DNA from 3 places in the Streptomyces sp. NBC_00704 genome. Region 3 is predicted to be linked to each of the others. Evidence: predicted binding sites of a transcription regulator. Region 3 holds the regulator's gene; each other region holds the start of a gene.

Region 1 (6,343 bases), 2.2 Mb from region 3:
CACACGCGGCCTTCACCTTCGGGAGGCCGCGTGCAGAGGGCGGGGGCCGGGTCCTCGGGTCACTAACCTTGCGCCATGACAACGGCTCTCATCACGGGTTCGACCGCGGGCATCGGCGCCGCGTTCGCCCGCAGACTGGCGGCGGACGGGCATGATCTCGTCCTCGTGGCGCGGGACACCAGGCGGCTGCGCGAGCAGGCGACCGAGTTGCACGACCGGCACGGCGTCGAGGTGGAGGTGCTGACCGCGGACCTCGCCACGGACCAGGGCATCGAAGCGGTGGCCGCCCGCCTCGGGGAGCGCAGGAAGCCTGTCGACCTGCTGGTCAACAACGCCGGCTTCGGCAACAAGGGCCGCTACCTCGACGTGTCCATGGCCGACGAGCTGAAGATGCTCAAGGTGCACTGCGAGGCCGTGCTGCGGCTGACGTCCGCGGCGACGGCGGCGATGCGCGAGCGCGGGCGCGGCGGGGTGGTCAACGTGGCGTCCGTGGCGGCCTTCGTTCCGCGCGGGACGTACGGGGCGTCCAAGGCGTGGGTCGTGCAGTTCACGCAGGGCGTGGCGAAGGACCTCGCGGGCAGCGGGGTGCGGCTGATGGCGCTGTGCCCGGGGTTCGTGCGCACGGAGTTCCACGAGCGGGCCGGGATGGGCACGGACAACATCCCGGGCTGGATGTGGCTGGACGCGGACAAGCTGGTCGCGGCGGCGCTGGACGACCTCGCGCGCGGGAAGTCCCTGTCGATCCCGGACCCGCGCTACAAGGTGCTGATGGGTCTGGCGAAGGTCGCCCCGCGGTCCCTGCTGGGCGGGATCAGCTCCAGGACGGGTCGCAAGTACGGCCCGCAGTGACGCCCGCGGCGGTCGAGGGGTGACATGGACGCTCCGGTGGGAAAATGGGACCGGACGGGACCGGACCCAGGGGGGCCGGAGGCGGCGTCATGACGTTCGTACAGCTCATCGACTGCAGGACCAGCCGGTTCGACGAGATGGACCGGCTGATGGACATGTGGGTCGAACAGACCCAAGGGAAGCGGACCGCGACGCACGCGGTCGTCGCCAAGGACCGCTCCGACGAGTCGCACTTCATCGAGATCGTGGAGTTCCCGTCGTACGAGGAGGCGATGCGCAACTCCAACCTCCCCGAGACCGGAAAGGTCTTCCAGGAGCTGGTCGCCCTGTGCGACGAGATGCCGACGTTCACGGATCTCGACGTCGTACGGGACGAGCAGCTGTACGCGCGGACGGCACGGCTGTTCTTCGAGACGATCGGCACGCGGGACGAGCTGCCCCCGCTCGACGGGCTGATCGCCGAGGAGTACCACTCCCACGATCCGGCCAACCCGCAGGACACCATGGGGATGGACGCGATGCGGCGGGAGATCGAGGGGTGGCGCACCGGCTTCGACCTCGCCTTCGCGCTCGACGACCAGATCGCCCAGGACGACCGGGTGTGCAACCGCTGGACCTGGCGCGGCCGCCACAAGGGCGACTTCATGGGGATCCCGGCCACCGGCAGGGACGTCACGATGACCGGGACGACCGTCTTCCGCTGCCGGGAGGACGGAAAGATCGTCGAGAGCTGGTGGCAGTACGACCGACTCGGCCTGATGGACCAGCTGGGGGCGCTGGACGCGCTGGAGCGGTAGCGGTCCGGCGGCCGCGGGAGCGGCGGCCGCCCGCCGGGGCCCGACGCCTCCTGTCTGCGGGGCGCCGGGCCCCGGTCACGGCCTCGACGGCTTCGTCCGGGCGCCCGTTCCCGGTCCTTGCCCGTCCCCGGAAGCGTCCGCCCGCTGTCCAAGTAACATGCGACCGGCCCCGGTTCGGAGCGGTCGCCCCGAAACACGACGCCCCCGCCGGGCCAGGGTCTCGCAGGCACCGGCGGGGACGTCTCCCGGGACGACGAGGAGAACGGGTGACGATCCGACGTGGTGCCCGCCTGACAGCGGCGCTGGCTACCGCCCTCCTCTTCGTCGCGTGCTCCGGATCCGGCCAGGACGCTCACCGGTGACCGAGGGACGCGACTGGCGATGGGACGAGGAGGCCGGCGCCTCCGAAGCGGCCGCGTTCATGAACGTGGCAATACCGGAGGGCGCCGCACAGACCAAGGGCGCCGTCCAGCTGAATCCGCAGGAGGACGTCTACCTCCTCACCTTCGTCACCAGTGAGAAGACCGCCGAGGACATCGCGGAGGACCTCCGCTCCGGAGAGCCCTTGCACGTGAGGAAGGGCGATTCCGCCGAAGGGGAATGTTTCGCGCATCTGGGGCTGCCGGAGCCGCAGACGTTGAAGGGAGCGCGCTGGGCCGGGGTCTGCCCTCCCTGCGTGCACGACGACCGCCGCGGGAAGGTGCAGTGGATCGACATCTACGTCGAGACGCTGGGCACCGATCGGGCGCGGGTCTGTCTCCAGGCGTTCTGAGCGCTCGCGCGAACCGAGGAAGGACCCGAGGACACGACGGAACGCACCCCCCGCACGCCGAAGCCCGGCGTCCCCGTCGGTCGGGGGGCCGGGCTTCGGTTGGTGCCGGGGGTGCTGACCAGGTGTCAGTGGGAGTGGCCGTGGGAGTGGCCGCCGGCGGCCGGCTCCTCCTCTTCCTTCTTCTCGACGACGAGGGTCTCGGTCGTCAGGAGGAGGGAGGCGATGGAGGCGGCGTTCTCCAGGGCGGAGCGGGTGACCTTGACCGGGTCGATGACGCCGGCCTTGACGAGGTCGCCGTACTCGCCGGTGGCGGCGTTGAAGCCCTGGCCCTTGTCCAGCTCGGCCACCTTGGCGGTGATGACGTAGCCCTCGAGGCCCGCGTTCTCGGCGATCCAGCGCAGCGGCTCGACGACGGCGCGGCGGACGACGGCGACACCGGTGGCCTCGTCGCCGGTCTTGTCCAGGCCGCCCTCCAGCACCTTGGCGGCGTGGACGAGAGCGGAACCGCCACCGGAGACGATGCCCTCCTCGACCGCGGCGCGGGTCGCGGAGATGGCGTCCTCGAGACGGTGCTTCTTCTCCTTCAGCTCCACCTCGGTGGCGGCGCCGACCTTGATCACGCACACGCCGCCGGCCAGCTTCGCGAGGCGCTCCTGGAGCTTCTCGCGGTCCCAGTCGGAGTCGGTGTTCTCGATCTCGGCCTTGATCTGGGCGATGCGGCCCACGACGTCCTCGGAGTTGCCGCCGCCGTCGACGAGGGTGGTGTCGTCCTTGGTGACGGTGACGCGGCGCGCGGAGCCGAGCACGTCGATGCCGACCTGGTCGAGCTTGAGGCCGACCTCTTCGGAGATGACGGTGGCGCCGGTGAGGACGGCCATGTCCTGGAGCATCGCCTTGCGGCGGTCGCCGAAGCCGGGGGCCTTGACCGCGACCGCGTTGAAGGTGCCGCGGATCTTGTTGACGACGAGGGTGGAGAGCGCCTCGCCCTCCAGGTCCTCGGCGATGATCAGCAGCGGCTTGGAGGAGTTGGTCTGGATGACCTTCTCCAGCAGCGGCAGCAGGTCGGCGATCGAGGAGATCTTGCCCTGGTTGATGAGGATGTAGGGGTCCTCGAGGACGGCCTCCATGCGCTCCTGGTCCGTCACGAAGTACGGCGACAGGTAGCCCTTGTCGAAGGCCATGCCCTCGGTGAAGTCCAGCTCCAGACCGAAGGTGTTGGACTCCTCGACGGTGATGACGCCGTCCTTGCCGACCTTGTCCATCGCCTCGGCGATCAGCTCGCCGACCTGCGTGTCCTGCGCGGACAGCGCGGCGACGGCGGCGATGTCCGCCTTGTCGTCGATCGGGCGGGCGGTCGCGAGGAGCTCCTCGGACACGGCCTTGACGGCGGCGTCGATACCCTTCTTCAGGGCGGCCGGGGAGGCGCCCGCGGCGACGTTGCGCAGGCCCTCGCGCACGAGCGCCTGCGCGAGCACGGTGGCGGTGGTCGTACCGTCGCCCGCGATGTCGTTGGTCTTGGTCGCCACCTCCTTCACCAGCTGCGCGCCGAGGTTCTCGTACGGGTCCTCGAGCTCGACCTCGCGGGCGATCGTGACACCGTCGTTGGTGATGGTGGGGGCGCCGAACTTCTTGTCGATGACGACGTTGCGGCCCTTGGGGCCGATCGTCACCTTGACGGTGTCGGCAAGCTTGTTGACGCCGCGCTCAAGGGCGCGACGGGCGTCCTCGTCGAACTTCAGGATCTTCGCCATGGGAGCGGTTCAGCCCTCTCGGAAAGCGTGGGAGAAACGAACTGCGCCCCCAGCGCCCGGCTGCATGGAGTAGCGGGGGCCAGGGGCGCAGTTCACTGCAAAACTCGGTGAATTACTTCTCGATGATCGCGAGAACGTCGCGAGCCGAGAGGACGAGGTACTCCTCGCCGTTGTACTTCACCTCGGTGCCGCCGTACTTGCTGTACAGGACGACATCGCCGACCTTGACGTCGAGCGGCAGGCGGTCGCCGTTCTCGAAGCGACCCGGACCGACCGCGAGGACGGCGCCCTCCTGGGGCTTCTCCTTCGCGGTGTCCGGGATGACCAGGCCAGAGGCGGTGGTCTGTTCGGCGTCGAGCGGCTGGACCACGATGCGGTCCTCGAGCGGCTTGATGGCAACCTTGGAGCTGGTGGTCGTCACGATCCGACCTCCCCCTTCGGAGATCTCACGGGGTTAACTGTCTGAGGTGGCGACCAGGTGGATCCGTCGTCGCGGGTGCCGGATCTGCCCGTCGCTGTGTTGGCACTCTCCAGTGGTGAGTGCCAGACCCGAGACTATGACCGCGATTAGCACTCGGTCAAGCGGAGTGCCAATGCAGGCGGCGCGGCGGCCGACTTTTCCGCTCATGTGAGTGCCCTCGTCGCCCTGTGTCCGCGTGGGCCCGCACCGTGGGCTGCCGCCCCCGGGCCCCCGCTTCGGCCTGCTTCGGCCCTGGACGGGCCTCGTCCTCCAGCGCCGGACGTGCCGCGTCCTCAAGCGCCGGACGGGCTGACTTTCTCCGGCCGGCGCGGCAACCGGTCACGGCGCCGGCTGGACGTAGTACTCCAGGCGGGCCACCGTCAGGTGCTCGTGCTGGATCTGCCGCAGGAGCCGCGTCGTGCGGTCGCGCAGGGACGGTCCCGGCGACTCGTCCGGGGCGACGGCGATGACGTCGCCGGGGCTGAGGCGGTGGGGGCCGTGGGAGTAGGAGAGGCCCGTGGGGCCCATCGCGGCCCGCCACAGGACGAGCGCGGCGATGCCGCAGTCGGCGGCGGCGCGCCGGGTGGTGGCGTCGTAGGCGCCGTAGGGCGGGCGGAGGAGGCGCGGGCGCAGACCGAACCGGGCGCGCAGCTTGTCCTGCTGGCCGCAGATCTCGGCGCGCTGGCCGGCGTACGGCAGACCGCGCAGGGCCGGGTGGTCGAGCGTGTGGTTCTGGATGCTCGCGCCCACCGACTGCAACCGGGCGAAGTGCGCGTACCCCGGGCCGACCACGCTGTCGGTGAGGAACATGGTGACCGGCAGGCGCAGTTCGCGGACCATGTCGACGAAGCGCGGGTCGCGTTCGGCGCCGTCGTCGTAGGTCAGGAAGACGACCCGGTCGGCGGTGGGGACGTGGTCGAGGACCGGCGGCAGGGCCGTTCCCGGGCTGCCGGGCAGGGGGCGGGCGGGGTGGGACGGCGCGGCGGCCGGCGGAGCCGTCAGGCCCCAGCGGCGGTAGGGGGCCGGGGCGGCCTCGTGCACCCGGTCGGCGGCCTTTCTGCCCAGTCGCTCGATGGGGTCGACGGACTGGGCGCAGCCGGTCAGGGCCGCCAGGATCAGTGCGACGGCCGTCAGCGCGACGGCCGTCAGCGCGCGCGCCCTCACAGGTAGTCCTCCAGCCGGGCCACCGCGTAGCCCTTCGCCGTGACCTTGTCCAGGAAGCGGCGGACCATGTCGGGCATCGTGCCCTTCCAGTCGCCGCGGCCGCGGAAGTGGGTGAGGACGATGTCGCCGGGGTGCAGGTCCTGGTCCTCCTCGCGGTACTCCCAGTGGTCGACGAAGACCTCCTCGTCCCACAGCGGGGCGTAGCGCACGCCGCAGGACTTCGCGGCCCGCAGGGTGTCCTGGTTGTAGTTGCCGTACGGCGGCCTGAGGTACGCGGGGCGCTCGCCGTACTGCTTGCGCATCACCTCCTGCATGCCGCAGATCTCGTGCTTCTGGCGGGCGTAGGAGAGGCCGGGCAGGTAGAGGTGGTGGAGGGTGTGGTTGTTCAGGCTCACCCCCAGGTCGCGCATCTTCTTGAAGTAGCCGTAGTCGTCCTTGATCAGGTAGTCGCTGAGGAAGGCGGTGTACGGGACCTTCAGCTCGCTCATCATGCGCAGGAACGCCGGGTCCTTCTCGGCGCCGTCGTCGACGGTGAGGAAGACGACCTTGT
Region 2 (6,343 bases), 1.1 Mb from region 3:
TGATCGAGAACGGTCTCCTGGACCCGGCGAAGACCACCGTCGTCCTCAACACGGGTGACGGTCTGAAGACCCTGGACGCGGTGGCCGGCACGGGCCTGACCGCGACCATCCGTCCGAACCTGGACTCCTTCCGAGAGGCTGGCCTCGTATGAGCGTCAACGTCCGCATCCCCACCATCCTGCGCACCTACACCGGCGGCGCCGCCGAGGTGAAGGCCGAGGGCGCGACCCTCGGCGAGGTCATCTCCGACCTGGAGAAGAACCACACCGGCATCGCCGCGCGCGTCCTGGACGACCAGGGCAAGCTGCGCCGCTTCGTCAACGTGTACGTGAACGACGACGACGTCCGCTTCGAGCAGGGCCTGGAGACGGCGACCCCGGACGGCGCCGGCGTCTCGATCATCCCCGCCGTGGCCGGCGGCTGACGCCGTTCAGTACCCGCCGGTAGTAACCGTCGGTAACAGCGATTACCGAGAGTTCACCGAATTGCCCTCTCCGCGATAGAAGCGGAGGGGGCAATTCAGTGTGGTTGAGCGCGGTACAGTTGGGGAACCCGGTCCGGATCACCGGATCCGGAGCCTTTCTTTTCTTTCTTCAGCCGACAAGAAGCAGCCAAAGTGCAGACCCCTTTCGCGGCTTTTGTGGCTTTCCTGGGGCCCGACTTGCCCTGCATTCGGGCGAATTCTCGCCACATTCCGGATCCCGTGCGTCCGGAATTCTCGTCCGAGTGACCTGTTGCAGAGGGCAGTTGGACAGATACATTCGGCCGCGGTCGACGCGTTCCGGCGCACGCCCCCAACCAATGGGGGGTGAGGTCTGACCCGGATCCGCGAAGTGTGGATCTGTGCAAGGGCCAGTAATAGGGGAGTTAGGCATGGCTCAGGGCACCGTCAAGTGGTTCAACGCGGAGAAGGGGTACGGCTTCATCGCGGTCGACGGTGGTGCGGATGTTTTCGTCCACTACAGCGCGATTCAGATGGACGGCTACCGCACCCTGGAAGAGGGTCAGCGGGTCGATTTCGAGATCTCGCAGGGCCAGAAGGGGCCGCAGGCGGACATGGTCCGGCTCGCGACCGGCTGAAGCGCGCGCCGACTGACAGCGTCGTTCTTCTGTACGTCCGGCACATCTGTCGAAGGGCTCGCACCTCCCGGGGTGCGAGCCCTTCGGCCTGCCCGGGGCCGGGCGCCCGCCCCGGTCCGCGGGGGCCGGGCGGGGTGTCCGCGACGACGCGGGTCTCACCGGGGCGCTTGCACTCTCAGGGGTCGAGTGCTAATCATTGGCGTTAGCACTCTGAAGGTGAGAGTGACAACGAAGGACCGGGTCGGTGAGGCCCGCAGGCCAGGTGGGGCAAGGAACCACGAGGCCGGCGAGCCGTCCGTCGCGGGCGCCAGCGCGGTCCGGAGCAATCCACCCCAGTCCGGGAGGACCACTTCACATGGCCAAGATCATCGCGTTCGACGAGGAGGCACGGCGCGGCCTCGAGCGCGGCATGAACCAGCTCGCGGACGCCGTGAAGGTGACGCTCGGCCCCAAGGGCCGCAACGTCGTCCTCGAGAAGAAGTGGGGCGCCCCCACGATCACCAACGATGGCGTGTCCATCGCCAAGGAGATCGAGCTCGAGGACCCGTACGAGAAGATCGGCGCCGAGCTGGTCAAGGAAGTCGCGAAGAAGACGGACGACGTGGCCGGCGACGGCACGACGACCGCGACCGTCCTGGCCCAGGCCCTGGTCAGGGAAGGCCTGCGCAACGTCGCGGCCGGCGCCAACCCGATGGCCCTCAAGCGCGGCATCGAGAAGGCCGTCGAGGCCGTCTCCGGCGCCCTGCTGGAGCAGGCGAAGGATGTCGAGACCAAGGAGCAGATCGCTTCCACGGCCTCCATCTCCGCCGCCGACACCCAGATCGGCGAGCTCATCGCCGAGGCGATGGACAAGGTCGGCAAGGAAGGCGTCATCACGGTCGAGGAGTCGCAGACCTTCGGTCTGGAGCTCGAGCTCACCGAGGGCATGCGCTTCGACAAGGGCTACATCTCGGCGTACTTCGCCACCGACATGGAGCGTATGGAGGCCGTCCTCGACGACCCGTACATCCTCATCGCGAACTCCAAGATCGCGAACGTCAAGGACCTGCTCCCGCTCCTGGAGAAGGTCATGCAGTCGGGCAAGCCGCTGCTGATCATCGCCGAGGACGTCGAGGGCGAGGCCCTGTCGACCCTGGTCGTCAACAAGATCCGCGGCACCTTCAAGTCCGTCGCGGTCAAGGCCCCGGGCTTCGGCGACCGCCGCAAGGCGATGCTGAACGACATCGCCATCCTCACCGGTGGCGAGGTCATCTCCGAGGAGGTCGGTCTCAAGCTCGAGAACACCTCCCTGGACCTGCTGGGCAAGGCCCGCAAGGTCGTCATCACCAAGGACGAGACGACCATCGTCGACGGCTCCGGCTCGTCGGACCAGGTCGCGGGCCGGGTCAACCAGATCCGCGCCGAGATCGAGAACAGTGACTCGGACTACGACCGCGAGAAGCTGCAGGAGCGCCTGGCGAAGCTCGCCGGCGGTGTCGCGGTCATCAAGGCCGGCGCCGCCACCGAGGTGGAGCTCAAGGAGCGCAAGCACCGCATCGAGGACGCCGTCCGCAACGCGAAGGCCGCCGTCGAGGAGGGCATCGTCGCCGGTGGTGGCGTGGCGCTCATCCAGGCGTCCGCCGTCTTCGAGAAGCTGGAGCTCGAGGGTGACGAGGCGACCGGCGCCAACGCCGTGCGCATCGCGCTGGAGGCCCCGCTCAAGCAGATCGCCGTCAACGGCGGTCTCGAGGGTGGCGTCGTCGTGGAGAAGGTCCGCAACCTCCAGGTCGGCCACGGCCTGAACGCCGCGACCGGCGAGTACGTCGACATGATCGCCGAAGGCATCATCGACCCGGCGAAGGTCACGCGCTCTGCCCTGCAGAACGCCGCCTCCATCGCCGCGCTGTTCCTCACCACCGAGGCCGTCATCGCCGACAAGCCGGAGAAGGCCGCCGCGCCCGCCGGCGGCGGCATGCCGGGCGGTGACATGGACTTCTGATCGACCGGTTCCGGTTGATCGACTGTCCTTCGGACCGAGGGCGGTGCTCCCAGCCATGGCTGGGGGTACCGCCTTCGGGCGTCTCAGTCGGCGTAGTCCTTCAGCTCTTCGGTGTCGAGGGTGACGCTCACCGGAGCGGGGAGCGGCACGACGGCACCCCAGGGATAGGAGTCGCACTGCTGGTAGCGGCCGTCCTTGGGCTCGCTGAACACGACGATCGTGTTGTGGTCGCGGTCCACGAGAAGGTAGACGGGGATGTCGGCCCCGGCGTAGCCGACAGGCTTGTCGACGCGGTCGCGCTGGTCGGTGTCCCTGTCATGGGAGGTGATCTCGACGGCCATGAGGGCGCCGTCTGCCCCGGACCAGTTGCCGTGTCCTTTGAAATGGCCCTTGGGTGCGAGGAACCCGTCCGTGATCGCGCGACCCTTACGGTATGCCTCGGCCTTGACGCCCCGCTCGGGCACGAGGTTCAGCTCGGGGCGTTGTTGCATGCACTGACGTAGCAGCCACATGAAGATTTCTACGTGGTTGCCGTCCGGCATGGCCTTGACCTCGAGTTTTCCATTGATGTACTCCAGCCGGACCGTCTCCGGTGCCCGGCTTGCCAGTTCCTCGAAGTCCTCGACGCTGAGCGGGTCCTTGGTGCGGACTCGTCCGTCGACGTATTCGAGCCGCACATGCTCGGGAGCCACTACGACGAGTTCCTCGAAGTCCTCGAAGGGCATCTGCGGGCGTTCGGCGGTGCTGGGGGTCATGGCTTCGCCTCCTTCCCTCCATCGTGCCCCGAGGTGACGTCGTCGGACCGTGGGAGCCGTCATACGGGTGTCCTCTCCTGGCGTTTCCTGGACATGGCAGCCCGGATCTCCCCCTCGCGGGCGTGGATCGCGGGGGCGGGCGGGAGTGCGGCGGGGCGCGTGGGCGTGCGCTCGCCGAGACAGCCGCGGCATACGCCTCCCGGCAGGGCCTCGGGTCGTCCCGGCACTCGGCACTCCGCGCACTCCAGCATCCGGCGGGGTGGGCGCGGGGCGGGTCGCTCCGGTGGGAGTTTGTCCGTCAGGCGGCGGCGGAGCAGGGCCGCCGGGCTGTGGACGGGGGTGGGCAGGCCCGCGGTGAGCGCGGCCAGCAGCGTCTCCTCCGTCGCTCCTCGCGCGAACCACTCCTGCGCCAGCGGGGCGAGCTGCGCGCAGTCGGCGGCGGAGAGGGAGAGGGCGGGGGCCGTGTGGCCGAGGGCCGCCAGGAGGATGTGGGCGCGGGAGCGGGTGGTGGGCGGGGCCCGTTCGGGCTCCGGGGCGTCGTCCGGTACGTCCCCTCGCGTGAACGTCACCCACCAGCCGTCGTCGCGTGCGGTGCGGGTGAACCACGTTCGGGTGATCCAGCGGGACTCGCCCGAAGCGGTTTCCATTCGTTCCCGGCCTCGCCTCAAGTGCCCGGCCTGCTGGATGCGGTTGAGGGCCGTGCGGAGCGCGCACTGTCCGTACGGGAGCTGTCCGGCCAGCGTCTTCACGGAGACGTCGGCGCCGTCGGGCAGCCGGTCGAGGTACGCGGCGATGGCCGCCTCGCTGGGCGGGAGGTGCGTGAAGTCGTAGTTGGTGCGGGGGCGTTGCCCCGAGGCGGCGCGCTTTCCGTAACCCGGATTGGCCATCGGGTGCGGGGTCGCCTGCGCGGGCAGAGGGACGGCGTTAAGCTTGGCGTCAGCCACGGATCGACGTTTCCTCGATCTAGTAGGTCAGGCCCCCGTCGGTGTTGGTAGCACCGGGCGGGGGCTGTTTCGTCATCCGCACGCTAGAGCGTGGTGACCTTCCGTGGCAAGTCGGTCGCTCCAGGTGAACTCGCCGGGTGGGAGGTTGGGTTGAGGCCCCCACCCAATCCAAGAAAAGAGGGCTCGGAGCTGGACGCTTGAGCTTCGGGGCGGGTGCCGATCAGCCGGCCTCGAGGTTCTCCACGAACGCGGACCAGGCCTGCGCCCGGAACGCGAGTCTCGGGCCGAGGGGGCCTTGGAGTCCCGGACGCGGACCGGGGCCGAGTCACCGGTGGCGACTTCGAGGCAGTTGCCGCCTTCGCCGCCGCTGTAGCTGGACTTGTGCCAGGTCACGGTGAATCGCCGAGATCACCGGGCAGGCCACGCAATGGGTGGTGGAGCGCGGCTCTGTTCCGTAGCGGGCGCGTGGCCGGGATCACAGGTGTCGGGTTCGCGGGGGCGGAATGGGGTCGGGGGCCGGGGGTGTTCCGTGAGGAGCGCTGTTCATGCGCGTGCACATACCGCCCGGTTCCCGTCACGAGGAGTCCCCCACGTGAGCGTCACCCAGCCCGCCTCCGCCCGCGCCGCCGAGATCCTGTCCCGGCCGGTCTCGATCAACGGACTGACCGTCCCGAACCGCATCGCCATGGCGCCCATGACGCGCATGTTCTCCCCGGACGGCATCCCCGGCGAGGACGTGGTGTCGTACTACGGGCGCCGGGCTGCCGCCGGCGTCGGCCTCATCGTCACCGAGGGGACCTACGTCGGGCACGAGTCCGCCGGCCAGAGCGACCGCGTTCCCCGGTTCCACGGCACGGAGCAGCTCGCGGGCTGGGCCAAGGTAGCCGACGCGGTGCACGCGGGCGGCGGGACGATCGTGCCGCAGCTCTGGCACATCGGGATGGTGCGCAAGCAGGGCGAGCCGCCCTACGCGGACGCGCCCGCCGTCGGCCCCTCCGGCATCCGCGTCGACGGCACCGAGGGCGCCGGCAAGGCCATGACCCAGCGCGACCTGGACGACGTCATCGGCGCTTTCGCCGAGGCGGCCGCCGCCGCCGAGCGCATCGGCTTCGACGGCGTCGAGATCCACGGCGCCCACGGCTACCTCGTCGACCAGTTCCTGTGGGCCGGCACCAACCGCCGCACCGACGCCTACGGCGGCGACCCGGTGGCCCGCGCCAGGTTCGCCGCCGAGATCGTGGCGGCCGTCCGGGAGACCGTCTCGGCGGAGTTCCCGGTCATCTTCCGCTACTCGCAGTGGAAGCAGGAGGCGTACGACGCGCGCCTCGCCGAGACGCCGCAGGAGCTGGAGGCCATCCTCGCCCCGCTCGCCGCCGCCGGCGCCGACGCCTTCCACGCCTCCACCCGCCGCTACTGGCTCCCCGAGTTCGACGGCTCCGACCTCAACCTCGCGGGCTGGACGAAGAAGCTCACCGGCAAGCCCGCCATCACGGTCGGCTCGGTCGGCCTCGACGGCGAGTTCCTGCGGGGCTTCGCGGGCGAGGGCGCCCCGGTCAAGGGCATCGACGACCTGCTCGACCGGCTGG
Region 3 (6,343 bases):
AACCCTCGTCGTGAATGCGACGACCGCCTACGTGTGGACGGTCCGTCACCGCCACGGGGACGGGCAGCCGTGCCGGGAGATCCTCACCCTGGGCCGGGACGGCAGGCGCACCCGCATCGTCTTCCCCGACGGCGAAGGGCGCTCCTCGGGGGGCGGCGGGTACGGGCACAGCGGCGGAGTGAGCGACCGCGAGCACTACCTCAACCTGCACGAGCCCGGTGTGGTGCGCGCCTTCGTCGACGAGGCCGCCAGGCGTGAACTGCTCGGGCGGGGCGGCGAGCTGGACGGCTGGGAGCTGTTCCCGGCGGTCGTCGAGGCGGTGGCGCTCAGCCGCGCAGCAACAGCCACTCCTGGAGCTCCACCAGATTGCCCTCCGGGTCCTTGAGGTGGGCGACGCGCATCCGGTCGGTCATCGGCGCGGGCCCCCGCAGCAGGACCACGCCCCGGCCGGTGATCCGCGCGCAGTACGCGTCCAGGTCGTCGACGCGCAGCACGACCAGGGAGCGGTGCCCGCTCGCCGTGTCGCCCGCTTCGCCGAGGACGGCGGCCATCATCGCCCGATCCTGCAACGCGATGCCGGCCGAGCCGGTGACGGGGCTGAACTTCTCGTACGGCCCGTCCACCGCGCCCGACTGCGGCTTGAGGCCGAGGACGTCGGCGTAGAAGCGGTAACAGGCGGCGAAGTCGGTGACGAGCAGCCGGACTTGGGCGAGTTCCACGGTGTCCCCCCGAGGTCAGGACCAGCGGCCGGTGCGGCCGAGCAGCAGGGCGGTGGCCGCCGTGCCGGCGGTCGAGGTGCGCAACACGCTGCGACCGAGGCGGTGGGCCCTCGCGCCCGCCTCCTCGAACAGCGTCAACTCCTCGGGGGAGACCCCGCCTTCGGGCCCCACGACGAGCACGATCTCGCCCGAGGCGGGGAGTTCGGCGGTGGCCAGGGCCGCACTGGGGTAGTCGCGGTCCTCGTGCAGGACGGCGGCGAAGTCGGCCCGCGCCAGGAGGGCCGCCACCTGCCTGGTCGTCGCCGCCTCGGCGATGTCGGGGAAGCGGACCCGGCGCGACTGCTTGCCGGCCTCGCGGGCGGTGGCCCGCCACTTGGCGAGCGCCTTCAGTCCGCGCTCGCCCCTCCACTGGGTGATGCAGCGCGAGGCCGCCCAGGGCACGATCGCGTCGACGCCGGTCTCGGTCATCGTCTCGACGGCCAGCTCGCCCCGGTCGCCCTTGGGCAGTGCCTGGACGACGGTGATCCGGGGCGACTCGGCGGGCTCCTCGGTCACCTCCGCGAGGCTCACCACCAGCCGGTCCCTGCCTTCGGCCGTGACGACCTCGCCGCGCGCCCAGCGTCCGGCGCCGTCGGTGAGGACGACCTCCTCGCCGGCGTGCAGCCGCTTCACGGAGACGGCGTGCCGGCCCTCGGGACCGTCCAGCACGAACGCGGGCTGCGGACCGGGCAGTTCGCCGACGACGAAGACAGGGGCGGTCATGAGCGGCCTCCGTCCCCGGCCGGGAACCGCGACAACGCTGTCCGCGCCTCGGCGAGTTCGGCCGCCAGGACCTCCACGAGCCGCCCCGCGGGCAGTTCGCGGGCCATCCGGTGCCCCTGTCCGGCCCACAGCGCCATGCCCTGCGCGTCGCCCGCCGCGGCCGCCGCCTTGCGCAGCGGCGCGGTCAGGTGGTGGACCTCCGGGTAGGCGGCGGGCGCGTAGGGGCCGTGCTCGCGCAGGAAGCGGTTGACCAGGGCGCGGGCCGGGCGGCCGGAGAACGCGCGGGTCAGCTCGGTGCGCACGAAGAGCGGGTTGGTCAGGGCCTGCTTGTGCACGGCGTGCGCGCCGGACTCGGACGTGGCGAGGAACGCGGTGCCCAGCTGGGCCGCGCTCGCGCCCGCCGCGAGAACGGCGGCGATCTGGCTGCCGCGCATCAGGCCGCCGGCGGCGACGACCGGCAGCCGCACCGACTCGCGGACCTGGGCGACCAGGGAGAGCAGTCCGATGCCGCTGCCGTCGGTCTCCGGGTTGTCGCGGTGGGCGCCCTGGTGACCGCCGGCCTCCACGCCCTGCGCGATCACCGCGTCCGCGCCGGCCCGCTCCACCGCGGCGGCCTCCTCGACGGTGGTCACCGTGACCAGCGTGAACGTGCCCGCGCGCCGCAGGGCCTCCAGGGTGTCGCCGCCGGGGACGCCGAAGTGGAACGACACCACCGGCACCGGGTTGTCCAGCAGCACGGCGAGCTTGGCGTCGTAGCCGTCGTCGCGGCCGCTGTCCGGGTCGCCCAGCTCGGTCTCGTACCAGGCGGCCTCGCCGGTCAGCTGGTGGGCGTAGACCTCTATGGCGCCGGCGGCGGGCAGGGGGGCGCCGGGCGCCGCCTGGGAGCCGGGGTTCGCGCCGGGGTGGTCGGGCTGCGGCATGAAGAGGTTCACGCCGAAGGGACGGCCGGTCAGGCTCCGCAGCTGTTTGATCTCCTGGTACATGCCGTCGGCCGTCTTGTACCCGGCCGCGAGGAAACCGAGTCCGCCGGCCTCGGCCACGGCGGCGGCGAGCCGGGGCACGGAGACACCGCCCGCCATGGGGGCCTGCACGATCGGGTGCGGGAGGAGATCGGTCAGTGCGGAGGACATGACGGCATGTTGTCACGTCCTCCGAACAAGTCCGAATCGGCCCCGCGACCCGCCAGCGCGGGCGCCGGGACCGTGTTCCCGACGCCCTTCAGGCACCGCTCAGCGCCCGTTGAAGGCGTCCTTCAGCCGGGAGAACAGACCCTGCTGGCCGGGCTGGAACTGGCCCAGGGGCCGCTCCTCGCCGCGCAGCTTGGCCAGCTCGCGCAGCAGCCGTTCCTGCTCCGGGTCCAGCTTCGTCGGCGTCTGCACCTCGACGTGCACGATGAGGTCGCCGCGGCCGCCGCCCCGCAGATGCGTGACGCCCCGGCTGTGCAGCGGGATCGACTGGCCGGACTGGGTGCCGGGCCGGATGTCGACCTCCTCCAGGCCGTCCAGCGTCTCCAGCGGCACCTTCGTGCCGAGGGAGGCCGCCGTCATCGGGAGGGTCACCGTGCAGTGCAGGTCGTCGCCGCGCCGCTGGAACTGGGCGTGCGGCAGCTCGTGGATCTCCACGTACAGGTCGCCGGCGGGGCCGCCGCCGGGGCCGACCTCGCCCTCGCCCGCGAGCTGGATGCGGGTGCCGTTGTCGACGCCGGCCGGGATCTTCACCGTCAGCGTGCGGCGCGAGCGGACCCGCCCGTCGCCCGCGCACTCCGGGCACGGGGTCGGCACGACGGTGCCGAAGCCCTGGCACTGCGGGCACGGTCGCGAGGTCATGACCTGGCCCAGGAAGGACCGGGTCACCTGCGACACCTCGCCGCGGCCGCGGCACATGTCGCACGTCTGGGCCGTCGTGCCCGGCGCGGCGCCCTCACCGCTGCACGTGGTGCAGACGATCGCCGTGTCGACCTGGATGTCCTTGGTCGTGCCGAAGGCCGCCTCTTCGAGGTCGATCTCCAGCCGGATCATGGCGTCCTGGCCGCGGCGGGTGCGCGAGCGCGGGCCGCGCTGGGACGCCGTGCCGAAGAAGGCGTCCATGATGTCGGAGAAGTTCCCGAAGCCGCCGGCCCCGAAGCCGCCGGCGCCACCGCCGCCCGACTGGGACAGCGGATCGCCGCCGAGGTCGTAGACCTGCTTCTTCTGCGGGTCCGACAGCACCTCGTAAGCGGCGTTGATCTCCTTGAACCGCTCCTGGGTCTTCGGGTCCGGGTTCACATCCGGGTGCAGCTCGCGCGCGAGCCGCCGGAAGGCCTTCTTGATCTCTTCCTGCGACGCGTCGCGGCGCACGCCGAGGACGGCGTAGTAGTCCGTGGCCACTTACGACTCCGCCAGGATCTGTCCGACGTACCGTGCCACCGCTCGTACCGCTCCCATCGTTCCCGGGTAATCCATGCGGGTCGGTCCGACCACGCCCAGTTTGGCGACTGCCTCGCCGCCCGAACCGTAGCCGACCGACACCACGGAAGTGGAGTTGAGCCCCTCGTGGGCGATCTCGTGACCGATGCGTACGGTCATGCCCGAATCCCCCGCCTCGCCAAGGAGCTTGAGGAGCACGACCTGCTCCTCCAGCGCCTCCAGGACGGGCCGGATGGTGAGGGGAAAGTCATGTCCGAAGCGGGTGAGATTGGCGGTGCCGCCGATCATCAACCGCTCCTCGTTCTCCTCGACGAGCGTCTCCAGCAGGGTGGAGAGCACCGTCGTGACCGTGCCGCGGTCCTCCGCCTCGAAGGCGTCCGGCAGATCCTCCACCAGACGCGGCACGTCGGAGAACCGGCGGCCCGCGACCCGGCTGTTGAGCCGCGCGCGCAGGTCCGCCAGGGAGGACTCGCCGAAGGGCGCCGGGCAGTCCACCATCCGCTGCTCGACCCGCCCGGTGTCCGTGATCAGCACGAGCATCAGGCGCGCGGGCGCGAGCGAGAGAAGCTCCACGTGCCGCACGGTCGAACGGGTCAGGGACGGGTACTGCACGACGGCGACCTGCCGGGTGAGCTGTGCGAGCAGCCGTACCGTGCGGGCCACGACGTCGTCGAGGTCGACGGCGCCGTCGAGGAAGTTCTGGATGGCCCGCCGCTCCGGGCCGGTCATCGGCTTGACGCCGGCCAGCTTGTCGACGAACAGCCGGTAGCCCTTGTCCGTGGGGATGCGCCCGGCGCTGGTGTGCGGCTGGGCGATGTACCCCTCGTCCTCCAGGGCGGCCATGTCGTTGCGGACCGTCGCGGGGGACACGCCGAGGTTGTGACGCTCGGTGAGCGCCTTCGACCCCACGGGCTCCTCGGTGCCGACGTAGTCCTGGACGATGGCGCGCAGAACCTGCAGCCTGCGTTCACTCAGCATCCGCGCGCACCTCCAAGATCTCGTCCCCCAGTCCCCTGGGCGTCTCGTCTGGCACTCTTCACATCCGAGTGCCAGCGTTCCCCGGCCCAGTGTACGGCTGTGGGGTACACCCAGGGCAAGGTCGGCCCTTCCCGGGGCGTTGCAGCTAGCGTCGCGGTATGACGGTGACTTGGGAAGAGTTCGGATGGGAGCGGCTCGCGGAGGGTGTCGGCCGGGTGCGGCTGCCGGGCTGGGACTGCACGGCGGGGCTGGTCGTCGGGGCGGGCGCGGTGCTGATGGTGGACGCCGGATCCAGCCTGGCGGAAGGGGCGCGGCTGCGCGCCGAGGCCGAGGAGCTGACGGGTGCGCGTGTGACTCATCTCGCGCTCACCCACCCCCATTTCGACCACGTGTTCGGGGCGGCGGCGTTCGCGGGCGCGGAGGTCTTCGGGGCGGTGGGCTCGGACGCCGTGCGGGGCGAGGAGCTGCGGGCGGACGCGGTGCGCAACGGCCTCGACGAGACGGCGGCGTCCGAGGCCGTCGACACCCTCGTGCGGCCCCGCCATCCGGTCTGCGGCGAGTGGACCCTCGGCCTGGGCGACGGCCGCCAGGTCCTGCTCGCCAACGTCGGTCCCGCCCACACCGCCCACGACCTGGTGGTCCTCGTCCCCGGAACCGCCGGCTCGCCGGAGGTGGTGTTCTGCGGCGACCTGGTCGAGGAGTCCGGCGAACCGCAGGCCGGGCCGGACGCCGTCCCCGGCCGCTGGCCCGCCGCCCTCGACCGCCTCCTGGACCTCGGCGGCGAGGACGCCGTGTACGTGCCCGGCCACGGGGCGACGGTGGACGCCGCGTTCGTACGGGCCCAACGCGACGCCCTCGCGGCCCGTTTCGGCGTGTCGCGCTGACCCTGTGCCCCGCGTCCCGCGGCTTCTCCTATCGTCATCCGAATGCGCGAGTACTCCACCGACCTGACCCCCTCCTGGAAGAAGCCGAAGCCCGTCCCCGAGGTCCCGGCGGACCCCGGTCTGGTCGTGGAGGAGCCCGGCACCGGGTTCTGCGGCGCGGTGATCCGCTGCGAGGCGGGCACGGTGACCCTGGAGGACCGCTTCGGCAAGCACCGCGTGTTCCCGCTGGAGCCGGGGGGCTTCCTGCTGGAGGGCAGGACGGTCACCCTCGTCCGACCCGCCTCGGGACCGGCGCGCCCCTCCCGCACCGCCTCCGGCTCCGTCGCCGTCCCCGGCGCCCGCGCCCGGATCGCCCGCGCCGGGCGCATCTACGTCGAGGGCCGGCACGACGCCGAACTGGTCGAGAAGGTGTGGGGCGACGACCTGCGCGTCGAGGGCGTCGTCGTGGAGTACCTGGAGGGCGTCGACGACCTGCCGTCGATCGTCGCGCAGTTCGCGCCGGGCCCGGACGCGCGGCTCGGGATCCTGGTCGACCACCTCGTGCCCGGCACCAAGGAATGGCGCATCGCCCGGTCCGTGACCAGCGAACACGCCC

The links. Region 3 encodes HrcA, which represses chaperone genes, less so after heat shock. Its sites were predicted from a motif close to TTNGCACTCNGNNNNNCNGAGTGCNAA; they were not measured.
Region 1: the regulator HrcA is predicted to act here: its motif matches at 4,737-4,763, upstream of groES (co-chaperone GroES).
Region 2: the regulator HrcA is predicted to act here: its motif matches at 1,283-1,309, upstream of groL (chaperonin GroEL).

Annotation. Positions count from the first base shown of each region.
Region 1 is NZ_CP109000.1:4,887,821-4,894,163, reverse strand. It holds gene OG802_RS21520 (SDR family NAD(P)-dependent oxidoreductase) at 76-849, shown strand; gene OG802_RS21515 (ester cyclase) at 939-1,646, shown strand; gene OG802_RS21510 (hypothetical protein) at 2,005-2,418, shown strand; gene groL (chaperonin GroEL) at 2,544-4,169, opposite strand; gene groES (co-chaperone GroES) at 4,282-4,590, opposite strand; gene OG802_RS21495 (polysaccharide deacetylase family protein) at 4,969-5,793, opposite strand; gene OG802_RS21490 (polysaccharide deacetylase family protein) at 5,790-6,343, opposite strand, start outside.
Region 2 is NZ_CP109000.1:3,715,906-3,722,248, reverse strand. It holds gene thrC (threonine synthase) at 1-152, shown strand, start outside; gene OG802_RS16130 (MoaD/ThiS family protein) at 149-424, shown strand; gene OG802_RS16125 (cold-shock protein) at 874-1,080, shown strand; gene groL (chaperonin GroEL) at 1,436-3,058, shown strand; gene OG802_RS16115 (Uma2 family endonuclease) at 3,142-3,813, opposite strand; gene OG802_RS16110 (hypothetical protein) at 3,873-4,700, opposite strand; partial or broken gene OG802_RS16105 (DUF397 domain-containing protein) at 4,978-5,150, opposite strand; gene OG802_RS16100 (NADH:flavin oxidoreductase) at 5,350-6,343, shown strand, end outside.
Region 3 is NZ_CP109000.1:2,641,534-2,647,876, forward strand. It holds gene OG802_RS11615 (hypothetical protein) at 1-385, shown strand, start outside; gene OG802_RS11620 (VOC family protein) at 327-719, opposite strand; gene OG802_RS11625 (16S rRNA (uracil(1498)-N(3))-methyltransferase) at 735-1,481, opposite strand; gene OG802_RS11630 (nitronate monooxygenase) at 1,478-2,611, opposite strand; gene dnaJ (molecular chaperone DnaJ) at 2,711-3,847, opposite strand; gene hrcA (heat-inducible transcriptional repressor HrcA) at 3,848-4,864, opposite strand; gene OG802_RS11645 (MBL fold metallo-hydrolase) at 5,023-5,748, shown strand; gene OG802_RS11650 (DUF3097 domain-containing protein) at 5,791-6,343, shown strand, end outside.